Linked DNA regions of Spartinivicinus poritis. The protein of the gene in region 1 interacts with the protein of each later gene in a pairwise test. Links are inferred from orthologs where the notes say so. Each region holds a gene or a part of one and is shown on either strand. Other genes may lie near its edges. The genes, in order: ORQ98_RS21185 and bioB.

The links.
Region 2: the proteins of ORQ98_RS21185 (region 1) and bioB interact in binary tests that used the Escherichia coli proteins (3 or more experiments, as listed by UniProt). The link is inferred for Spartinivicinus poritis from one-to-one orthologs.

Annotation. Positions count from the first base shown.
Region 1 is NZ_JAPMOU010000036.1:488-10,655, forward strand. Bases 3,520-6,435 are described here. They hold ORQ98_RS21185 (class II glutamine amidotransferase), read left to right. Parts: upstream 3,520-4,545; coding sequence 4,546-5,325; downstream 5,326-6,435. Other genes in these bases: ORQ98_RS21180 (VWA domain-containing protein), read left to right, coding at 3,520-4,401; ORQ98_RS21190 (DUF1302 domain-containing protein), read left to right, coding at 5,654-6,435. In the rest of the region: ORQ98_RS21165 (PA2779 family protein), read left to right, coding at 1-168; ORQ98_RS21170 (PA2778 family cysteine peptidase), read left to right, coding at 180-1,208; ORQ98_RS21175 (hypothetical protein), read left to right, coding at 1,399-1,779; more of ORQ98_RS21180, read left to right, coding at 2,080-3,519; more of ORQ98_RS21190, read left to right, coding at 6,436-7,663; ORQ98_RS21195 (DUF1329 domain-containing protein), read right to left, coding at 7,716-9,101; ORQ98_RS21200 (HEAT repeat domain-containing protein), read right to left, coding at 9,263-10,168.
Region 2 is NZ_JAPMOU010000017.1:51,471-61,560, forward strand. What follows is about bases 2,605-5,442. They hold bioB (biotin synthase BioB), read left to right. Parts: upstream 2,605-3,407; coding sequence 3,408-4,478; downstream 4,479-5,442. Other genes in these bases: ORQ98_RS14215 (ComF family protein), read right to left, coding at 2,605-2,866; bioF (8-amino-7-oxononanoate synthase), read left to right, coding at 4,494-5,442. Also shown: modC (molybdenum ABC transporter ATP-binding protein), read right to left, coding at 1-734; modB (molybdate ABC transporter permease subunit), read right to left, coding at 721-1,428; modA (molybdate ABC transporter substrate-binding protein), read right to left, coding at 1,483-2,250; more of ORQ98_RS14215, read right to left, coding at 2,408-2,604; more of bioF, read left to right, coding at 5,443-5,684; ORQ98_RS14230 (alpha/beta fold hydrolase), read left to right, coding at 5,695-6,594; malonyl-ACP O-methyltransferase BioC, read left to right, coding at 6,594-7,487; bioD (dethiobiotin synthase), read left to right, coding at 7,480-8,157; ORQ98_RS14245 (hypothetical protein), read left to right, coding at 8,281-8,517; ORQ98_RS14250 (putative metalloprotease CJM1_0395 family protein), read left to right, coding at 8,614-9,582; ORQ98_RS14255 (phenylacyl-CoA dehydrogenase), read left to right, coding at 9,888-10,090. UniProt on the Escherichia coli protein: Catalyzes the conversion of dethiobiotin (DTB) to biotin by the insertion of a sulfur atom into dethiobiotin via a radical-based mechanism.

The DNA.
Region 1 (10,168 bases):
ATTGATGCAATGACACCTGAAGAGCTTGCGCAGTTTAATGAAAAATTAACTGAACTGCCTGCGGGTAGTGGCGTTGCTGGTGTGATTGTCTTATTTTTAGTGGTCTTTATTGTAACCGATATGCTGTGTGCAACGGATATATTTACTTTTGTACGCTGTATTAATTAAATAAGAAAATAGTGGCAAATTTTTTTAAATCCTTATTGCTCCTTACTTATGCCCGGCACTTGCTGGGCATTTTTATTTTATTGGCATTAACGGGATGTGCCAGTAATGGCTTTATAAAACAAATGGATGAGCTACCTGCTGATAGCTTTTATCAAGTAGAGCTGGAGCAGGTACCCTTTTTTCCTCAAACCGAATACCACTGCGGTCCTGCTGCTTTGGCAACTGTTTTGAGTTATTGGCAGGTGCCGGTGGTGCCAGATGATTTGGTCGATGAGGTTTACACGCCTGCCAAGCAGGGTAGTTTTCAAGTTGAACTGGTGGCAGCCACCCGTCAGCGTGGTTTGTTAGCCTATGAAATGAAAGGCTCTCTACAACAGTTGCTGGCGGAAATCACTGCCGGGCACCCTGTGCTAGTCATGCTGAATTTAGGCTATAGCTGGTACCCTCAGTGGCATTATGCGGTGGTGGTAGGCTTTGAGTGGTCAGAAAAACAGGTAGTGCTCAGGTCAGAACAACATAAGCGGTATAAAATGCCCCTGGCATTATTTGGAAAAACCTGGAGCAGAGCCAAATACTGGGGGCTTGTTGCATTACCCCCTGATCGGCTGCCGGCCTCGGCTAATCCACTCGCTTACCTAAAGGCAGCCCAATCGCTGGAGCAGGTCAACCAGCGTGAGGCAGCGATTATGGCCTATCAAACAGCGCTCAAAACCTGGGATCATCAGCCTATTGCTTTATTAGGGTTAGGTAATGCCCATTATGCTAATCAGCAGTGGCAACAATCGGTAGATGCATTGATGGCTCTGGTAAAGGAACACCCTCATCATACGGTGGGCTGGAATAATCTGAGCTATGTTTTGGCAACAAGCGGTTGCCAGAGTGCAGCACAGCAGGCATTGGCCTGTGGCTTAGCCGTTCAGCCTGAAAGCTCACAACTGCTTGCGACCCAACAAGAAATTCAAGCACTAACAGTCAAAAAGCGGCTTAAGCAATGCCCAAAGGTAGAGTGTGATCGAGGTCGTAAGCTTAACCAACAGTAATCAAAACTAATCCCCTAAAATATTATTTAACTTGTTTATAATGACCTGACGGGCCTCTTTGATTATGATGAGCAAACTTTTCTTAAACTAAGCTGTATAATTTATTATCGGTATGGATCCAAATCATTATTTTTACGGTTGGATGATTTATTTAGCGAGTGCCTTTGGCTGTTTTTTAGTCTGGGTGCGTATGACAAGATCATTAAGCCGCTTTCTAAAAGGTTTGTTACGTGGAGTTGTGGCAGTTGCCTTATTTACCCCATGGTATGTTGATAACAACCAAGATTACTTAGCACCTGCTGGCCTGGTGGCCTTATATGATGCTTTAACCAAAGGGGCTGAGTCAGCCTATCGAGCAGGACATGTGGTTGCTGTGGCAGAGCTACTGATGTTTGTTTTGCTGTTAGGGTTGTTCATCGTTTTGCCATCTCCTAAACCCAAGCGAACTAAGTCGAAAGCAGAGGCACAAGACAAGCGTAAGCCTGCTACTCGTCAACAACAAACTAAGCAGAAAAAGCGCACGAAAAAACCTCCCCAACAACCTAAAGAGCGGATTACCCCAACGATTTAAACTGTATAGTCGTCTGCTATTTGTCTTCTGCCTTTCCGAACTTCGCCTCCATTCTGGAGGCGTCAATACCTGCTTAACCGTGCCATTTACAATAAAACTGCTATAACTTAATGGTGGTACCAGATATTTTCCTGTGCTGATCGGTTATATGCAGTAGCGGCTTACAATTGGCCTGAATACAACAAATTGTAACAGGCATAAAAGCCGTGAAGGCTTTGGGTTCAGATGCAGAAGTGTGTAGCTTGATCACAAGCAAATTGGCACAGGCTGGTCATTAGTCACTATTGCAAGGAGCTGGCAATGACTCATAGGGCTGGGTCTATCATCCTGGCAAGCTTATTTAATCCACACCTGGCGGTGGTTAAATTTATCATTAGCACGCTGAGGCAAGGTGGCAGGGCATTTATTCCATTTTTATTATTGCTTCTCTTTCGCTTTATAGTTGTTAGTGCCGCTTTTGCTGAAGAATCTGATCAGTCTCCCTCCACCCAAGTTGCTGCTGCTGATGTCCGAATGCTCGTGGATATTTCAGGCAGTATGAAAATTAATGATCCCCAAAACTTACGAGTACCTGCAATAGAGTTAATGGTTGAATTATTACCAAAAGGAAGTAAGGCAGGAGTATGGAATTTTGGGCAGCATATCAAACCATTGGTGCCCTATGACGAGGTTAATGACAAATGGCGCCAACAAGCAAGGCAACAAGTAGGAAAAATCAACTCAACTGGGTTATTTACCAATATTCGTGAAGCCCTCAATGTAGCTGCATTTGATCGTAATACCCAGGCAAAACAGCCTCGCCATATCATCCTGCTAACCGACGGTATGGTGGATATTTCAAAAGATCCAGATAAGAATAAGACCGAACGTGAGCGAATTATTACCGAACAAATTCCAGTACTCAGTCAGGCTGGTTACACTATTCATACCATTGCGTTATCCAGTAATTCTGATCGGGAGTTGATGGATACCCTAGCCATAGAAACGGGTGGGTTTTCTTCCGAAGCCAATGATGCTGAAGCATTAACCAAACTATTTTTAAAAGCGCTGGAGCAAACGGCACCGGCTGAACAAGTCCCCTTAAAAGATAATAAATTCTTGGTAGATTCCAGCGTTGAAGAGTTTACGTTACTGGTTTTTAAGCCTCGCCTTGAAGCCGTAACCCAACTCTTATCGCCTGATCAAACGCTCTACTCCAAAGACAATATCACTGATGATATTAAATGGCATAGTACTGATCAGTATGACTTAGTTACAGTACAAAAGCCGTATGAAGGTGAGTGGCTGTTACAAGCAGAGCCTGACCCTGATAACCGAGTTACCATTGTTAGTGACTTAAAATTAAAAGTAAATGAAATCCCCAGTAACTTATTTTTAGGGCAGGAAGTCGAGCTGGATTTCTGGTTTGAGGAGCAAGGCAAAACGATTCTTAAAGAGGAGTTTTTACAGGTTATTCAAGGCAGTTGGCGGGTATATCAAACCGCAAAATTAATCAGTGAGCAACCAATAAAAGGGGAGGATTCACTAAAAGAAGGACATTTTACTGATCTACTTAAGCCATTTCCAGAGTTAGGTGATTATCGGATTGAGCTGGTTATTGATGCCAATACGTTTAATCGCCGTTACGCAAAACTCGTCTCAGTTCGTCAACCATTTAAAATTGAGAGTGAATTGTTCAATGAAGATGGTCAAGATAAGTATTTAGTGGTAGTGAAACCCCGCAGTCAGTCGATTGATAGAAAATCATCTAAAGTCATCGCTCAAGTGCGCTACCCTGATGGCACCAAGCAGCTTCGTCCAGTACCGTTATATAAAGATGGTCGGAGTTGGCGATTTTCCATTGAGCGTTTGCAGCAAGGTCAACACAAAGTTTTTTTTAATATCAATGCACAAGCGAAAGATGGACAATCGCTGAAAATTGAAACTGCTCCAATTATATTGAACTACCCAGAAACACAAACAGCCACTGTAGAAGCTGGAGTGGCGCCTGAGCCAGAGCCAGAAAAAGCTGAGCAGGAAGTGGAACCAGAAGAGGATACGAGCACTGAAGCGGAACAAGAGCCTGAAACAGAAGAACAGCTGGACGCTGAAGAAGAGCCAGAGGGAGAGGCTGAAGCTGCAGAAGATGAGTTAGGCTGGATTACTTATGCAGGTATTGCCTTGGGCAATATATTGGTGTTGGGCGGTTTATTTTTTGCCTATAAAAAATTGATAAAGAGTGGTGATGAAAAGCTTGATGATGAGGCAGCTGAGTCTGATAAAGAAGGGACAGGAAATGAAGAAAAAACAAGTGATGAAAAGCCTGAAGTACTAGAAGCGGAATTAGAAGAGCCTGATGAGCCAGAGCCGGAACCCGAAGAAGAGCCCATGGCAGAAGACGATGACATGGAAATTGAACTACCAGCTGATGATCTTGAAGACTTAACGGCCAGTGAACCAGTAGCCGAGGCAGATGAGCCGCCTCCTGCTCCATCAGAAGCGGTGGATGAGGAACAAGCTGAAACCAAGGATCAGTTAGATGAAGATGATATTCCTACCGAAGACCCTGAAGATTTACTGAATGAAGACTTTGACCTATCGGGGGGAGATGAGTCTGATGAAAAAAAGAATAAGTCTGAATAAATCAACCGTCGTTTATTAACAGCTCCTTTTCCTGCTTATTATACTCAAAGCGTAGAGTATATCGTGATATAGTAGGTAAAAGTATTTACTTATTCATCGCTGCTATAGGCGAATTACTGGCGTTATACGTGAATTTTTAGGGTTATGTGCGAATTATTAGGTATGAGTGCCAATGTCCCAACGGACATTTGTTTTAGTTTTACTGGGCTTATGCAGCGAGGAGGGCGCACTGGCCCGCATAAAGATGGCTGGGGCATTGTGTTGTATGAAGGAAAAGCCATTCGCGAGTTTCGTGATAGCCAGCCAAGTTATCAATCCGCAGTGGCAGAGCTGGTAAAACAATACCCTATTAAGAGCTGTATTGTCATTAGCCATATTCGACAAGCTAACTCCGGGCGAGTTTGTTTAGAAAATACACATCCTTTTATTCGAGAGTTGTGGGGAAGAAAATGGACTTTTGCCCATAATGGTCAGCTAAAAAAAGCCAAGCAAGAGCTTCCCTTATCATTTTATTTACCCGTGGGAACCACCGATAGTGAACATGCCTTTTGCTGGATGTTAGCTCAAATAAGACAGCAGTTTCCTGTGATGCCTGAGCAACCAGAGCCTATGTGGCAGGCTATTCATCAATTGTGTTGTCAGCTCAATGAATATGGAGTGTTTAATTTATTATTAAGCGAAGCTAATTACCTGTATGCATTTTGCTCGACGAAATTATCCTGGCTAACACGACGAGCACCTTTTGCAGAAGCCATTTTGAAGGATGCTGAACTCAAAATTGACTTCCAAAAAGAAACCACCCCTAATGATGTAGTGACCGTTATAGCAACAGAGCCACTAACCACTAATGAAACCTGGAATACCTTAGAGCCGGGAGAACTGGCAGTATTTCAGTTGGGAGAGTTGGTGTCTACTATCCGGTAGCTATTATTTTAGTATAGCCATTATAAAGCTCTGGTTGGCCAGAGCTTTATGAAACGATTGTATATTTAGTTTTCTATACAGATAGTTCTCAAGGTTTTGGCATATAACTAATTTGTTAATGTACTTTTTTTATATATTTTTTTCAGCACAGTAAGCTATCTTATAAGCAAAAGAAGATACTCAAGTTACTTAGGTGCCCTTAACAGTACCTGGATACCTTAAATAACGATCACTTAACACAAGGGATAGTGTGCCAAAGTATTTAAACATACTAAAAGTATAATACCAACCCTTGAAAAATAACGTGATTAATAAGAATTATTTGTTAGTGAAAATAGTTTTTTTTAGAAAAAGCTTGGTGCTGTTAAGTTTTTTTAGCATCCTACCAGGCTATGGAGGAGAGATAACCGGTTCAGTAGATACTAGCTTATCTTATGGCGCAATGTGGCGAGTGGAAGGACGAGATACTCGAAAATATGGGAATGATACAGAGCCTACCCATGATGAGGTTAATTCTAATGATGGTAATCGTAATTATGATACAGGACTAGTTTCTAATACTTATAAAATAACTGCTGAATTAGAAGCTAATTATTCTAACCTTGATAGTAATATTGAAAATATAGGAGTATTTATTAGAGGGCGGGCCTTTTATGATACTGTTGTGATAGGTCAGGCTACTGATTGGAATCATGCAAATAGTCGCTTTATTAATCGAAGGTTTCTTGATCAAACTAATACTTATCCTTATGGTGATGGTTTTGATAGTGAAGTGGAGGGATTGATTGGTAAGGATGCTTCTCTATTAGATGCTTATCTTTATAGTAACTTCAATCTATATGAGAAAACACTTGATGTACGCATTGGTCAGCAAGTATTAAATTGGGGAGAAGGACTTTTTTACAGGGAAGGAATTAACACTATTAACCCAATAGATGCAGTTCATATTTCTTTACCTGGCTCTGAAGTGAAGGATTTATTAATTCCACAAATGGCTTTATCTTTCACTATAGGGCTGACAGATAATGTTTCTATGGAAGCGTACTATATGTTGGAGTGGGATGAATCTATAGTACCTCCTAGAGGATCCTATTTTAGTAATAATGATATCGTTTCTGAGGGAGCAGACAAAGGCTATAATAAAGTGAGTGACGGTATAAAGCTTATTGCAAATGCTTATAATACAGTTTTGGCTCCAGGTGAAGACTTGTATACCGATTTAAATATAAATACAAATTCAGCGCAGGATTATCTGGTTGTAGCTGATGTTGGCCAGAAACAATCTGCGTCAGATGGAGGGCAATGGGGAGTTAACTTTAAATATTTTGCTGAAAGCCTTAATGGTACAGAGTTTGGAGTGTATTATGTTAATTATCACTCCCAAATACCGTTTGTCCAAGCCAAGATACCAAATGATGGTAGAATAGAGGATTTTAATTCTAATGAAAATCGTAAAATAAGAAATATATGCTTAGATCCTAGATTGGGGCTAGACATTGATGGAATTAGCACATGTATTGCTGGTTTGTCAGCAGGACATGTTCTTTCTAATGATGTATTTGTAAGGAGAGCTTTTCCAGAAGATATTCGTATGTATGGACTAAGCTTTAATACTACTATTGGAAACACAGCTATTGCTGGTGAATTGGCTTATCGACCTAATATGCCAATGTGGATTGATCATCTAGATGATTTAGGTGCGGGTATATCCTTGAATACAGTATCGCTTTCTAACCAAGTCGCGGCGGGGCTATCTAACGTTTGTTCTGGAAATACTTTTAATATATCTCAAGCAAGGGCTAGAAATAGAGCTTGTTTAGGAAGTTGGTATAATAACTTCGAACGTGTAGAATTATGGACTGGTTCATTAATATTTATCCATAATTTTGGTTCTTTAATAGGGTTTGATAGTCTGACAGGGTTATTTGAGCCTCACTTCGAAATGATATCTGGTATAGGTGGTGATTATGATAGGTTTCTGTCAAACGGCTCTGGCCCTTATAATCAGCATATTTTTGCTAGTGACTATACCCCTGCCCATGAACGTTTAGACCGTTTTAGCTGGGGTTATACGATAGTACTTTCTGGCGTGTGGAACGATGCGTTTGCAGGTATTAATTTAAACCCAATTTTGCGCTTCAAGCATGATGTAGATGGTAACTCAAGGGTAACAGGTAGTTTTATGGAAGACCGTAAAGCGGCAACTGTTGAATTAAATGCAAACTACTTAGAGACTATTTCAGCCAGTATTAGTTATTCAAATTTTTTTGGGGCAGAACGACGGAATAAATTAAATGACAGAGACCATATAGCAGTAACTATCAAATATGATTTTTGAGGAGCAAAGAAAGCTAGTCATTTGAACGATGAGATAATAGTACAAGGGGCTTTTATCTTCTACCTTTTTGTCTAAGAGCTGCTGGTCTAAAGTGGCTTTTTTTAGGTGAAGTTTTAGAAAACTCTATAAAGGTTTTCAATTCATTAGATATGCCACTTATAAAATACCGTCGAGATTGAAGGTCGTGATGAACATCTAATCCTGTCCATATTGTAGGTTGATCATAATAATTTAACAGGTAGGCCATATTAATACGCCATAACTTATCTCGATTATCATAAAGATCAACGATGGCTGCTCCCCAGCTATCTTCATCCAAATATAAGATCCGTTTAGAATAAATATGTCGCTTTCCTTTTTTGAGAGTTCCTTCTACAATCCAAACACGATGCAACTCATATCGGGTGTGATGAGGATTTATGTGTCCAATTTTTAAGATATCATTGTTTTTTAAGTTAGGACTAATAAGCTTATAGTTATTATAGGGTATGAAAATCTCTTTCTTGCCTTTAAGTTTCCATTCGAAACGATCTGGAGAGCCATTAAACATGTCCACATCATCAATAGTTACTAACCCATCTGCCATATCAACAGGAGTGTCATAAGATGCATTAGGGGCTCGACGAACGCGACGTTGGCCTACATTATATGCCCAGGATAATCGTGGTTGTTTCATTTGGTCTAGAGTTTCATATTTTAATAAATAGCTGCCTGCTAATCGAGGAGGAGTGAGTATGTGGGATAAATAATAAATAAGAATATTATCTAACGTTGATTCATTACCTAGTGGATTATAATAATGAAAATAGGCTTCTTGCAGAACAGAAACAGGTATATAGTTGCCATTACGATGGATAGCAGCTACAGTTACTGTGCGTTTAGCATATATTCCACGGTAACGAACTATATGATTCCAGAGGGCTTCTATACCATTTTTAGGAATTGGGAAAGGAAAACCTGCATAAGCACCAGTGAAGCCACTACCATTATTAATTAATTTTGCCGTAGTTGCATTTTTATAAGTATTTTTATAAATAAAGGAGGGGAGCGCCCCAGTTCGACGAGACTTGTAAATAGGCATTTTGAAAGTGTTTGGGTAAGAATAGAATAATGCTACTTGTCCTTTTGAAAGGTTGCTCGAATACTGTTTGAAATTATTTGAGGTGATAGTAAATAGTGGTTTATCCCTAGGATAAGGATTAGGGTAATGCTGTCCTGGTTTATATGCTGCTGGTATATCACTTTTCTGTATACCTCCATTCCAGTCAGGGATTTCTCCAGTGTTGTTTCCTTTTCTCTCTGCCCCTATTGGAGTTAGGTCACTTTTTAACAATTCAGCTTCTTTAGGAGACACTGCGGCCAATGTTGCTTTAATGATTAAGATAGAAGCAGAAGAGATAATAAAGGTAGTACTAGTAATAAAGTAGGAATGAAACATATAACTCTCACTATAAAACTGGTAGTTAAGTTAGTAGGAAGATGATTTGTGAGCCACGTTTTTATTTTTTGTAAATTAGATTAACAAGAGTTAACTATACCTATTTTAGCTTATAGAGCTTAAGCGAACAAACTACTATATAGTTTAAAGTATGAAAGTATTTAGTGTTCTTTTTCAATCTCTGCAGCTCTATCTACCCTTAGAGTTAGCTCATTGTAAGCAAAACTGGGTATAGAAATATGCTCTTGACTGGCAAGACAACAGTCCCATACGGCAAGTAGAAATCCATAAATATGCTTTCTTGCATTGATTTTATCATCAATGTCATGAAAAAAAGTATGCCAATGATTTTCTTGTTCTGCTAGTATCTCTACTAGTTTTATACCTGCCAGGTATTCAGCAAGAGGGTCAAGAGCTATGCGAATACGCTTTTGTGCTGGCTGAATAAAATGAATTATTCTTAGCTGTTCTGCAAGATATTTCAGCCGTTCTTGCTTGTTTTCGCCTTCCATTTCGGCTAATAAATCAATAATAAGAGGTGAAGAAGGTTGAAAATTATTTTTGAGCGATACCCAGGCAATTGTCTTCATGTCACAATGAATGGTTAAGTCATCTAGTTTTTTAATATGAATATTTCTGTTAATATTATTTAGGTAGCTTAACATTAAGTCAGGTATGCTTTCTGGTAATTGGCTTTCACCATTATGTTCAGCTTTTGAGATTATCAGCTCAGCATATAGTGTAATTAATAGTACAGTGATTTCTCTTTTACTAATTATTGCGGATAGTTTGCTGCAGTACTTAAAAAAACTGGTATCATCAAATAAACTTCGCTTTTGCCGCTTTGTCAGATAAGCTTCCATAAATGAGGACAAGTGATTACCTGAAACTCGTAATGGCTTTATAACTGATTTAATACAGCTACCTAGGTTTTCTTCATTTCGGGAAGTTATTATTAAAGCATTCATAGAGAAGTTATGTATCTCAGGATGGAATTGCTTGCATGATTCTGTAGTCATTTCAGAAAAATGGTCAACTATAATTAATAGTCGTTGATGTTGGAGTAA
Region 2 (10,090 bases), on another replicon or contig:
CCTTCTACAACACTCACCATATGGTGTAAATCCAGCCGTTGTTGTGGCAGGTAGTGGCTTAATTGAAAAATATCAATATTGGCTGTGATATTTCCCTCTTCCATTAAAATAACCTGATCTGCCAGCTGATTTACTTCATGAATATCATGACTAATTACCAGCCAGGGAATCGCTATTTGTTGGGCAAGATGGTGCAGGCTGCTCCAGATTTCTCGACGACTGGCCCGATCAAGGGCAGTTGAGGGTTCATCCATTAATATCAGCTGGCAGGCTGCTAACAGGCCTCGGGCTATAGCTACGCGTTGTTGCTGACCACCTGATAACTCATAAGGATAGCGATTAATCAGTTTATCTAAACTTAACAGGCTAATCGCATCATTCAGGCTAAGGTACTGCTGATAGCCATTAAGCCGACGTCTAATTGCAAACTTCAAGTTATCCAATACAGTTAAGTGGGGAAATAGTCGTGCGTCCTGAAATACATAACCTACTCCCCGTTGATAAGCTGGAGTAAATATTTTTTTTTGGCTATCAAGCCAGGTTTGCTCACTTAAGGTAATTTGTCCCGTTGCTTGTTGATTCAACCCAGCGAAAGTTTCAAATAAAGTCGTTTTACCACAGCCAGAAGGGCCAAAAATGGCTGTAATACCCTGGTTGGTAACTTTTCCAGCAGCGCTTAATTGAAACTGATCCTGGTTATTTTGCAGTAAACATTGAACGTTAAAGCTTAACATGGGCCGTTGGAGAGTTAGCAGCTTGATTATTACGTTGCAAGCTGTACAACAGCCATAACAACAGAAATGAAAAGACCAGTAAAATCCCTGCTAGCCAGTGGGCTTGTTGATAATTCAAAGACTCTACATGGTCAAATAACGCGATTGATAATACCTGGGTTTCGCCAGGGATATTACCACCAATCATCAATACCACACCAAACTCACCAACGGTATGAGCAAAAGCCATACTGGTGGCAATTAAGAAGCTGCGTTTGGTCAGGGGAATGATTAGGTTAAAGAATTGATCCCAACGATTGGCCCCCATACTGGAGGCGGCTTGTAATAACTTAATATCCAGCTGGTTAAAGGCAGCCTGTAATGGTTGCACCATAAAGGGTAGAGAATATAACACTGAGCCAATGACTAACCCTTGAAAAGTAAAGGTAAGTGAACTCCCTGTCAGTTGTAACCAAGTATTACCAATAAAGGAGTTGGGTGAAAAGGCAATTAATAAATAAAAACCCAGTACCGTAGGAGGTAAAATTAATGGCATTGCCACGAGTGCTTCAACCATATTACGAAAACGGCTCCGACCATGAGCAAGCCACCAGGCAATACCAGGGCCGATTAGTAATAAAATAATGGTGGTGACTAAAGCTAGCTGCAATGTAAGTTTAATGGCTAGCCAGTCTTGTTCGGTGAGTACATCCATTATAAGTAGTTAATCAGTAAATAAATTGAGTTGCTGCTGAACTATGGTCAGGCTTTAATCGTCGTCGGAGCTGGTACCATAACCATTACGTTGAATAATGTTGTGGCTATCCGAGCTTTTTAGAAATGCAATGAAGTCGACGGCTGCATCATTGGTAATGGCATTTTTTAGTAAAACAGCTTGCTGAACAATTGGCTGGTAATGCTTTTGGGGTACAACCCAATAAGTATTGTTTTTAAGAGTAATCACTTGTGATAGAGCAACCAGCCCTAAGTCAGCATTGCCACTGGCAGTAAATTGATAGGCTTGAGCAATATTGTTACCCATTACCACTTTATATTTTGCTGCTTCCCATAGCTTTAATTTTTTTAAGCTTTGTTCAGCAGCCATGCCATAAGGGGCCAAGTCAGGATTGGCAATACTAATAAAGCGACTATTGGTAATTGCTTGGCCTAAACTACCTTGAGTTAAGTGGAAATTATCTTTGGGGTGCCAGAATACTAATTTACCGTAGGCGTAGGTAAAGCGACTATTAGGTATAATTAAATTTTCTTTATCAAGCAACACTGGGCGGCGCTGATCGGCTGCTAGAAATACATCATAAGGCGCACCATTTTTTATTTGAGTATATAGTAAACCAGTAGCACCAGAACTTACTTTAAAATAGGTCTTTGGGTTATTTTGCTTATAATGGCGAATGAGTTGATGAAGGGTATTTTTAAAGTTAGATGAAACAGCAACAGTTATGTTGTTTTTGTCAGCAAAGGCTTGCTGACAAAATAAAGTCAGGATAAGCGTGAAGAGTCCTTTTATTTTAGTCATGAACTAAGACCTTATACTTCTATTCAAGAGCTGCCCTATTTTACCCTGTAACTAGCCTGTATGTATTTTCCCTGCCTTTTGTAATGTTTACAAAAGTAAGAAGGGTAATGTAATTGGCTGAAGCAATATATGTCAACGTCTTGCCTGAATATTTGCACTAGTTCCATTTTGGTGTTTTTGCTATACACCATATGTCGACTTTTTGCACTCCTGCATCTTTTAGTAATCGACTTACTTCATTAACAGTTGTTCCTGTGGTGACAACATCATCAACTAAGGCAAGGTGGCTTGGTAAAGGTTGGCTTGTTAACTGAAAAGCATGGCGGATATTAGTCTGCCGCTCTTTTGCTGATAAGCCAGTTTGGGCACTGGTTTTTTTATGTCGGCGAATAAGGTGGCGATGCAAAGGTATATTTAGTTGCTTACTTAATTGTTTGGCAATTAATAAGGCTTGATTGAAGCCTCGTTGTAATTCGCGTTTGCGGTGAAGTGGGGTAGGTATGATGAGTTCTGGCCATGGTTCACCAGTGTAAGTGCTAATGAGCTTTTCTCGTAATAAAGTGGTTAATGCCTGACCACAAATCAGCTTACCATTGAATTTATACTGGTGAATCATGTGGTCTATAGGAAAACTGTAACAAAAGGCGGGGATACAGTGATCAAATTTGGGGGGCTGTGAATAACATCGCCCACAAACCATATCTTCTGTTTTAAAAGGCAGTGGCTCCGCACAAAGACGACATGGGTGCGCTATTCGTGGCAACTGCTTAATACAGTCTTGGCATAACCGGTGATATGCATCACATGATGCCTGACATAACCAGCAAGAGTGCGGTAGTGAAAGGTTGTTTTTTATCCATTTGTAAACCTGATTGATCATTTTGGGTTGACAGATAGTCTCTCCTTTATATTATGTCGTCCATACCCTTCGCGAATAACTTTTAGGCTTTGTTGTCGTCGCTTTTCACCCCAGTCACTTAGTTTTACCTAAGCTCCTGGGGGCAAGTCTGCTACTGTATGACTTGCGGTAGCTACTTTAATTTATATAAAAGTGCTACTGGGACTCATCGCTCGACGGCCTTGCCTAAAAGCTCTTCGCTTTGGCTAATTATATTATGAAGACTAACTCATACAGCCGGTGATGTAGGATAACGAAAATGACTGCCACAGCTTCTAACGCCAAACTTATACGTCATGACTGGGGCTATGACGAAGTTAAAATGCTGTTCGATCTGCCATTTAATGATCTGTTGTTTCAGGCGCAAACCATTCATCGGCAATTTTTTGATCCCAATGCAGTGCAAACCAGTACATTGCTATCAATCAAGACTGGTGCATGCCCTGAAGACTGTAAATACTGTCCACAAAGTGGTCATTACAACACAGGTTTAGAAAAAGAAAAGTTACTGGCTGTTGAGCGAGTACTGGAAAAGGCCAAAGAAGCCAAGCAAGGCGGCGCAAGCCGTTTTTGTATGGGCGCTGCCTGGAAGCACCCTCGTGAAAAGGATATGCCCTATGTGCTGGAAATGGTGAAGGGGGTGAAGGCATTAGGCTTAGAAACCTGTATGACTCTGGGCATGTTAAAGAAAGAGCAGGCGGATCAATTAGCAGAAGCTGGGTTGGATTATTACAACCATAACCTAGATACCTCACCTGAGTTCTACGGCAGTATTATTACTACACGTACTTATCAAGACCGTCTGAATACATTGGGCAATGTCCGTGATGCGGGTATTAAAGTTTGTTCTGGCGGCATTATTGGTATGGGTGAAACCTTAACTGACCGCATTGGCCTGCTAGCTCAACTTGCCAACCTGCCTCAACATCCTGAAAGTGTGCCGATTAATATGTTAGTAAAAGTAGAAGGCACACCACTGGAAAATGTCGAAGATTTAGATCCTATTGAATTTATCAAAACCCTTGCTGTGGCTCGGATTATGATGCCTGCTTCCCATGTACGCCTATCGGCAGGGCGAGAGCAAATGTCTGATGAAATGCAGGCACTGGCCTTCTTTGCCGGCGCGAATTCGATATTTTATGGAGAGTGCCTGCTTACCACTGCTAACCCAGAAAAGAATAAAGACTTAATGCTGTTTAAGCGGTTGGGTATCAAACCAGAGCAGCGTATTGAAAAGTCGGATGAAGAACAAACCTCGAATATTTTGCAAGCGATTCAAGACAAGCAAAATAGCGAGATGTTTTACGACGCTGCACAGCCAAATCAGTAAGTAGCTGGTGTATAGATGACAGATTGGAGCCGCCTCACTAGCCGCTTGACCCAACGTCAGCAGCAACAGCTTATTCGTCAGCGAAATACAGTCGAAACGGCTCAAAGTGCAGAAATCATTAGTAATGGTGAAAAGCTGCTGAATTTTTGCAGTAATGACTATTTAGGACTGGCCAACCACCCCCAGGTAATTACTGCATTGCAACAGGCGGCAGTTGAGTATGGGGTAGGTAGTGGAGCCTCACACTTGGTTAGTGGCCACTCAAAGTTACACCATGAGTTGGAAGAAGCATTAGCTGAGTTTACTGGTCGACAGCGAGCACTGCTGTTTTCCACTGGTTATATGGCCAATGTTGGGGTTATTAGCGCCTTAGTTGAAAAAGGCGATGTGGTGCTACAAGACAAGCTTAATCATGCCTCGTTAATTGATGGTGGCTTATTGTCAGGGGCTCGTTTTACTCGTTACCTCCATAATGATCTGGCTAGCTTAACCCAAAAGCTTCAGCAGCATCAGACAGGTCAACAGCTGATCGTTACTGATGGAGTGTTCAGTATGGATGGAGATATTGCCCCGCTTACTGACATTGCAACTGTGGCTAAACAACATAGTGCCTGGTTAATGGTAGATGATGCCCACGGCTTTGGTTGTCTTGGCCCAAATGGAGAAGGCTCAGTCACTGAGGCAGGGCTAGCGGCTGAGGATATCCCCATATTAGTTGGCACCTTTGGTAAAGCGTTAGGCACTAGTGGGGCTTTTGTTGCTGGGGATGAGGTATTAATTGAGTCGCTCATCCAGTTTGCTCGGCCATACATCTACACCACAGCAATGCCCCCTGCTATTGCTGCGGCTACTTTGGCCAGTTTAAAGCTGGTGCAAACTGAAAACTGGCGGCGAGAAAAGTTGCAACGGAACATCAGCCAGTTTCGCTCAGGTGCTAGCCATCTTGGTTTGCAGTTAATGGAGTCAGTTACCGCGATTCAACCAATTGTGGTGGGTGATGCCGAAGCAGCATTAATGCTTAGCCAGCAACTAAAAGCCCAAGGCATATTAGTGACAGCTATTCGCCCACCCACTGTACCAGTGGGAACTTCTCGGCTGAGAATAACCTTATCAGCCAGCCATTCTGAGCAGCAGGTAAATCAGTTGCTGGAGTCGTTAGAGCAAGCCTGCAAACAGTTTAAAACCACTTCCAGCCGGTTGAATTAGCAGTATGTCAGTGAATTATTCAGCATCATATTCCTTAGTATTAATCCCTGGTTGGTCAATGCCTGCAGCTACCCTTGAATCACTTGCTGACTCCTTATCTGCTGAGTGGCCTGTAACGGTTTTAAAGTGGCCTACTGAATTGGAAGTTTGGCAGTACCAAGATCGCTTACTTGATGCGATGGCAGTCCAGTTACCAGAAGGGCCAGTTGTATTGGTGGGCTGGTCATTGGGAGGGCAACTAGCGAGTTTGTTGGCTGGGCTTATAACTAAAGCCAATGGGTATGGGGTAACAGGGTATTCTGAAGCTGCTGTCTGGAACAGCTTTAGCTCTAAAGGCCAAGGATGGCCTTTTAGAGCGGTGGAAGAATGCGCTGTTATTCCATATCAGACACTGAATCTAGCATCATCTACCCTCACCCAGAGGGAGAGGAGGGGGCAAGCGGCCTTAGTTACCTTGGCCAGTAACCCTTGTTTTGTTGCTAACCAAGACTGGCCTTTTGGCATGGCTCAACCAACCTTCAATGCTTTCCAGCAAGGCTTTAATCAATTACCCACTAAAACCCTAAAAGAGTTTTGCTTGTTAGTAGCAAAAGGGGCAGGTAAATGTCGGGCTACAGCAAAACGGCTCCAGCAATTGCAACCTCAGGCAGGTTTGAGCAATGAAGTGCTGGCAGAAGGGCTTAAACTGTTGGCAACTCTCGATACGCGAAATCTGCTTCAGCAGTTAACTTGCCCTCAACTGCATCTATTGGGCGCTAAGGATGCTTTAGTGAACCACCAGTTGGTTGAATGGTTTCAAAAGCAAGAAATACCAGTAGATATGCTTGCTAACTCAGGCCATTACCTAATGGCTGACACAGTCGAGCTGGTCAGTAAAATAAAGCAGTTTGCAATGGGGTGTAATCAGTGATGAAAAGATTGGATACACTCGACTGGTCATGGGATGGACCAAAGCTATTGACTGGTGAATATCACCCTGCAACTCATGAAAGCCAGCATTCAGCTGCTGGTGAACAAGCCATTATTGATAAACAAAAAGTTGCAGCGGCTTTCAGTCAGGCTGCGCCCTGTTATGACAGTGCTGCAAAGCTGCAGCAACAGGTGTTGAAACGGCTAGTTCAGCAACTGCCGGACTTACCAGATAACTCGGTTATTGCTGATCTAGGTTGTGGTACAGGCAAAGGTTTGCAGCAACTAACCCAGCGTTATTCTTCGGGCCAATTATTAGGTTTGGATTTGGCCTATGGTATGTTAGCCCATGCTCGGTCTCATAAACGTATTTCTGCAAATTGGTGCTGTGGGGATGCAGAGCAACTGCCTTTACGAGCAAGCAGCATTGATTTAGTTTTCTCCAGTCTAGCCATTCAGTGGTGTCAGTCTTTCCCTAAGCTGCTAAGCCAGATAGAAAATACCTTAAAGCCAGGTGGTTTTTTTGTATTCAGCACGCTAACTGAAGGTACGCTAACTGAGCTAAACCAAGCCTGGCAACAGATTGATCACTATGTTCATGTTAATACCTATCCTTCCGTTGATTGGCATCTTCAGCAGATTCAGGCCAGTGGTTTTCAAACAGTTGCAGCGATTAATAAGCAGGAAGTGGTTTATGAGCAAAACCTGAAAGTGGTATTGCAAGGGTTAAAAAATATAGGTGCAGGTACTGTCAATGGAAGGCGTCGATCTGGACTAATGAGCCGTGAGCAGTATCAGCAACTAACGAGCCAGTATGAAGCTTTCCGACAGTCTTCGGGTCTACCAGCTACTTATCAAGTTTTCTATTCAATTTTAAAAAAGCCCAATGACTAAACCATTTTTTGTTACTGGTACAGATACTGAAGTAGGCAAAACCCTGATTAGCTGTGGTTTGCTACACAAAGCTCAGCAACAGGGGCTTACCACTATTGGATTAAAGCCTGTGGCCGCTGGATGTACCCAAACGGCTAATGGTTTGCAAAATGAGGATGCGCTTCGGCTACAGCAGTGCTCCACAGTTAAGCTGCCTTATCAGCAGGTCAACCCTATTGCGTTAGAACCACCCATTGCACCACATATAGCGGCGGCTGAAATTAACAAACCCATTCGTGCTGATAGATTAGTTGGTTATTGCCGGGGGGCTTTAATGCAGTCGGCAGACTTTAAGTTAATTGAAGGTGCTGGGGGGTGGCGAGTACCCCTCAATTATCGAGAAACACTAGCCGATGTAGCCAAACAGCTTCATTGCCAAGTGATATTGGTAGTTGGAATGAAGCTAGGCTGTATCAACCATGCCCTATTAACTTATGAAGCCATTATGAGAGATGGTTTAACCGTGGCAGGCTGGGTAGCGAATCAAGTACAGCCTGAGATGTCGCGTTTGGAAGCCAATATCGAAACCCTTCAACAAATGCTGCCAGCACCTTGTCTTGGGGTGGTACCTTATCAAGAGCTGCCTACCGCTGAGAGAGTTAGTGAATACCTAACAGCGCCGAGTTTGTAGCCTTATTTATAACAAGTCCCCTTATTATGAAAAATCCATTTTATCGAGCAGCAGCGGCTTGTGTTTAAATAATCTACAGAGCTACAAGTTTGGTCTATGGAAGTTGATTAGGAGGGCTAACCAATGCAAGTAAACTCTGCTTTTGGTGCAGGTTTAGCAGGTATTCAACGGGGTATGCAAGGGTTGCAGGCATCAGCGGAAACCATTGCAGAGGCTAATGCTCGTGATAGTTTTTCCATGAATAAAATTACGGAAGCTATTGTTGACCTAAAGGTAAACAAACATACCGTTGAAGCGTCAGCCAAAGTAATAAAAGCGGCTGATGAGAATATGGGAACCTTGATTGATACACTGGCGTAATTAGCCATTTCTAACAACTAAAGCTAAAGCTGATTTACAAGCAGCCGAAACAACATTCTATAAAAATGGTCAAACCCTCGTAAGAGGTGAATACAAATGCAGGTAGTTACTCCAGTTTTAATTCCAACGGTGGTAACGCCTTTTTCTCCACCGGGTAAACCTTCGGATGCCATTAGCCGGGCAGAAACCGAGGCCACTACCTTTGCGCCTATTGACCAAACTCCAGAGCTTTCCCCCAAGCGAGAAATTGAACAATCTCCTTCCTCATCTGAAGAACAGGCACGTAACCGTCAGCAAGAAATTGTGCAGGCTCAGCAAGAAAGAGAAGAGCAAAGCTCACAACAGATTCAACAGCAGCCTAATCAACAAATTCAAGAGCAACAGCAACAAGCTCAGGAACAGCAGCAACTTGAGCAACAACAGCAGGCTCAGCAGGAACAACAGGATTTAGCTGTTATTAGAGAACTGGCTCGACGTGACCGTGAAGTCCGTGCTCATGAGCAAGCCCACCAGGCCGTGGGTGGCCGATTTGCGGGAGCGGCTAGCTTTACGTTTCAGCGCGGACCAGATGGTGTTGCCTATGCTATAGGAGGTGAAGTACCGATTGATGCTGGGCCAGTAGCGAATAACCCAGAAGCAACCATCCAAAAAGCACAAACAGTTCGACGAGCAGCATTGGCACCCGCACAACCATCTGCACAGGATCGAGCAGTCGCAGCACAAGCGACTCAGCTAGAGCTGCAGGCGCGACAAGATTTAGCCATCCAACAGCAAGAAGAAGCAGCAATTGCCGAGGCGGAGCGTCAAGCTGATGCAGAGTCAGACGAGGTAACTGCAGAAACCACTACAGCAGAGGCTTCAGAAACAACGCAAAATACCGAAGAGGCTCAAGCAACGGTTCAGGCTCAACCTGCAGGTGCTGAAGAAACAACCACAGTACAAGCTGAAATAGCAGAGCCACAAACTGAGCTGAATCGTCGAAACCTTACTGTCTATAATGATTTTGTTGAGCTGGCCAGAAGCAGCCAACAGACAAGCCAAACCCCCATTGATTTAATTGCATAATACTCCCAAGGCTTAATTATCCTTTGGTTAGCCTAAAACCTCTTTCCCTATTCATAGTCATAATGTGAAGACTGGTTTTTAAAAGTACCTGTTTTGTCTTCTATGTGGCTTACTAGTCAATAAAAACACTAGGTTAGAAAAACAATCATGCTTGACAATAGACAAAACTGAACTTATGTTTTAAACAATTGTTTGATTTTATGGGATTTCGATCACTGAGCCTAATTCAGAGAAGTGATCACTAAGAAAGCTAAACTATCAATATATCCAGGGTATAACGAGAATAATATTGAGGTGCGTTGACGATGCCAGAGTATAAAGCCCCCTTACGAGATATTCGGTTTGTACGCGATGAAGTGCTGTCTTACCCAGAGCACTACGCGACTTTACCAGGCTGTGAGGAAGCCACCCCAGATATGGTCAATGCCATATTGGAAGAAGGCGCTAAATTTTGTGAACAGGTATTGGCACCTCTAAACCAGGTGGGTGATCAGGAAGGCTGCCAGTT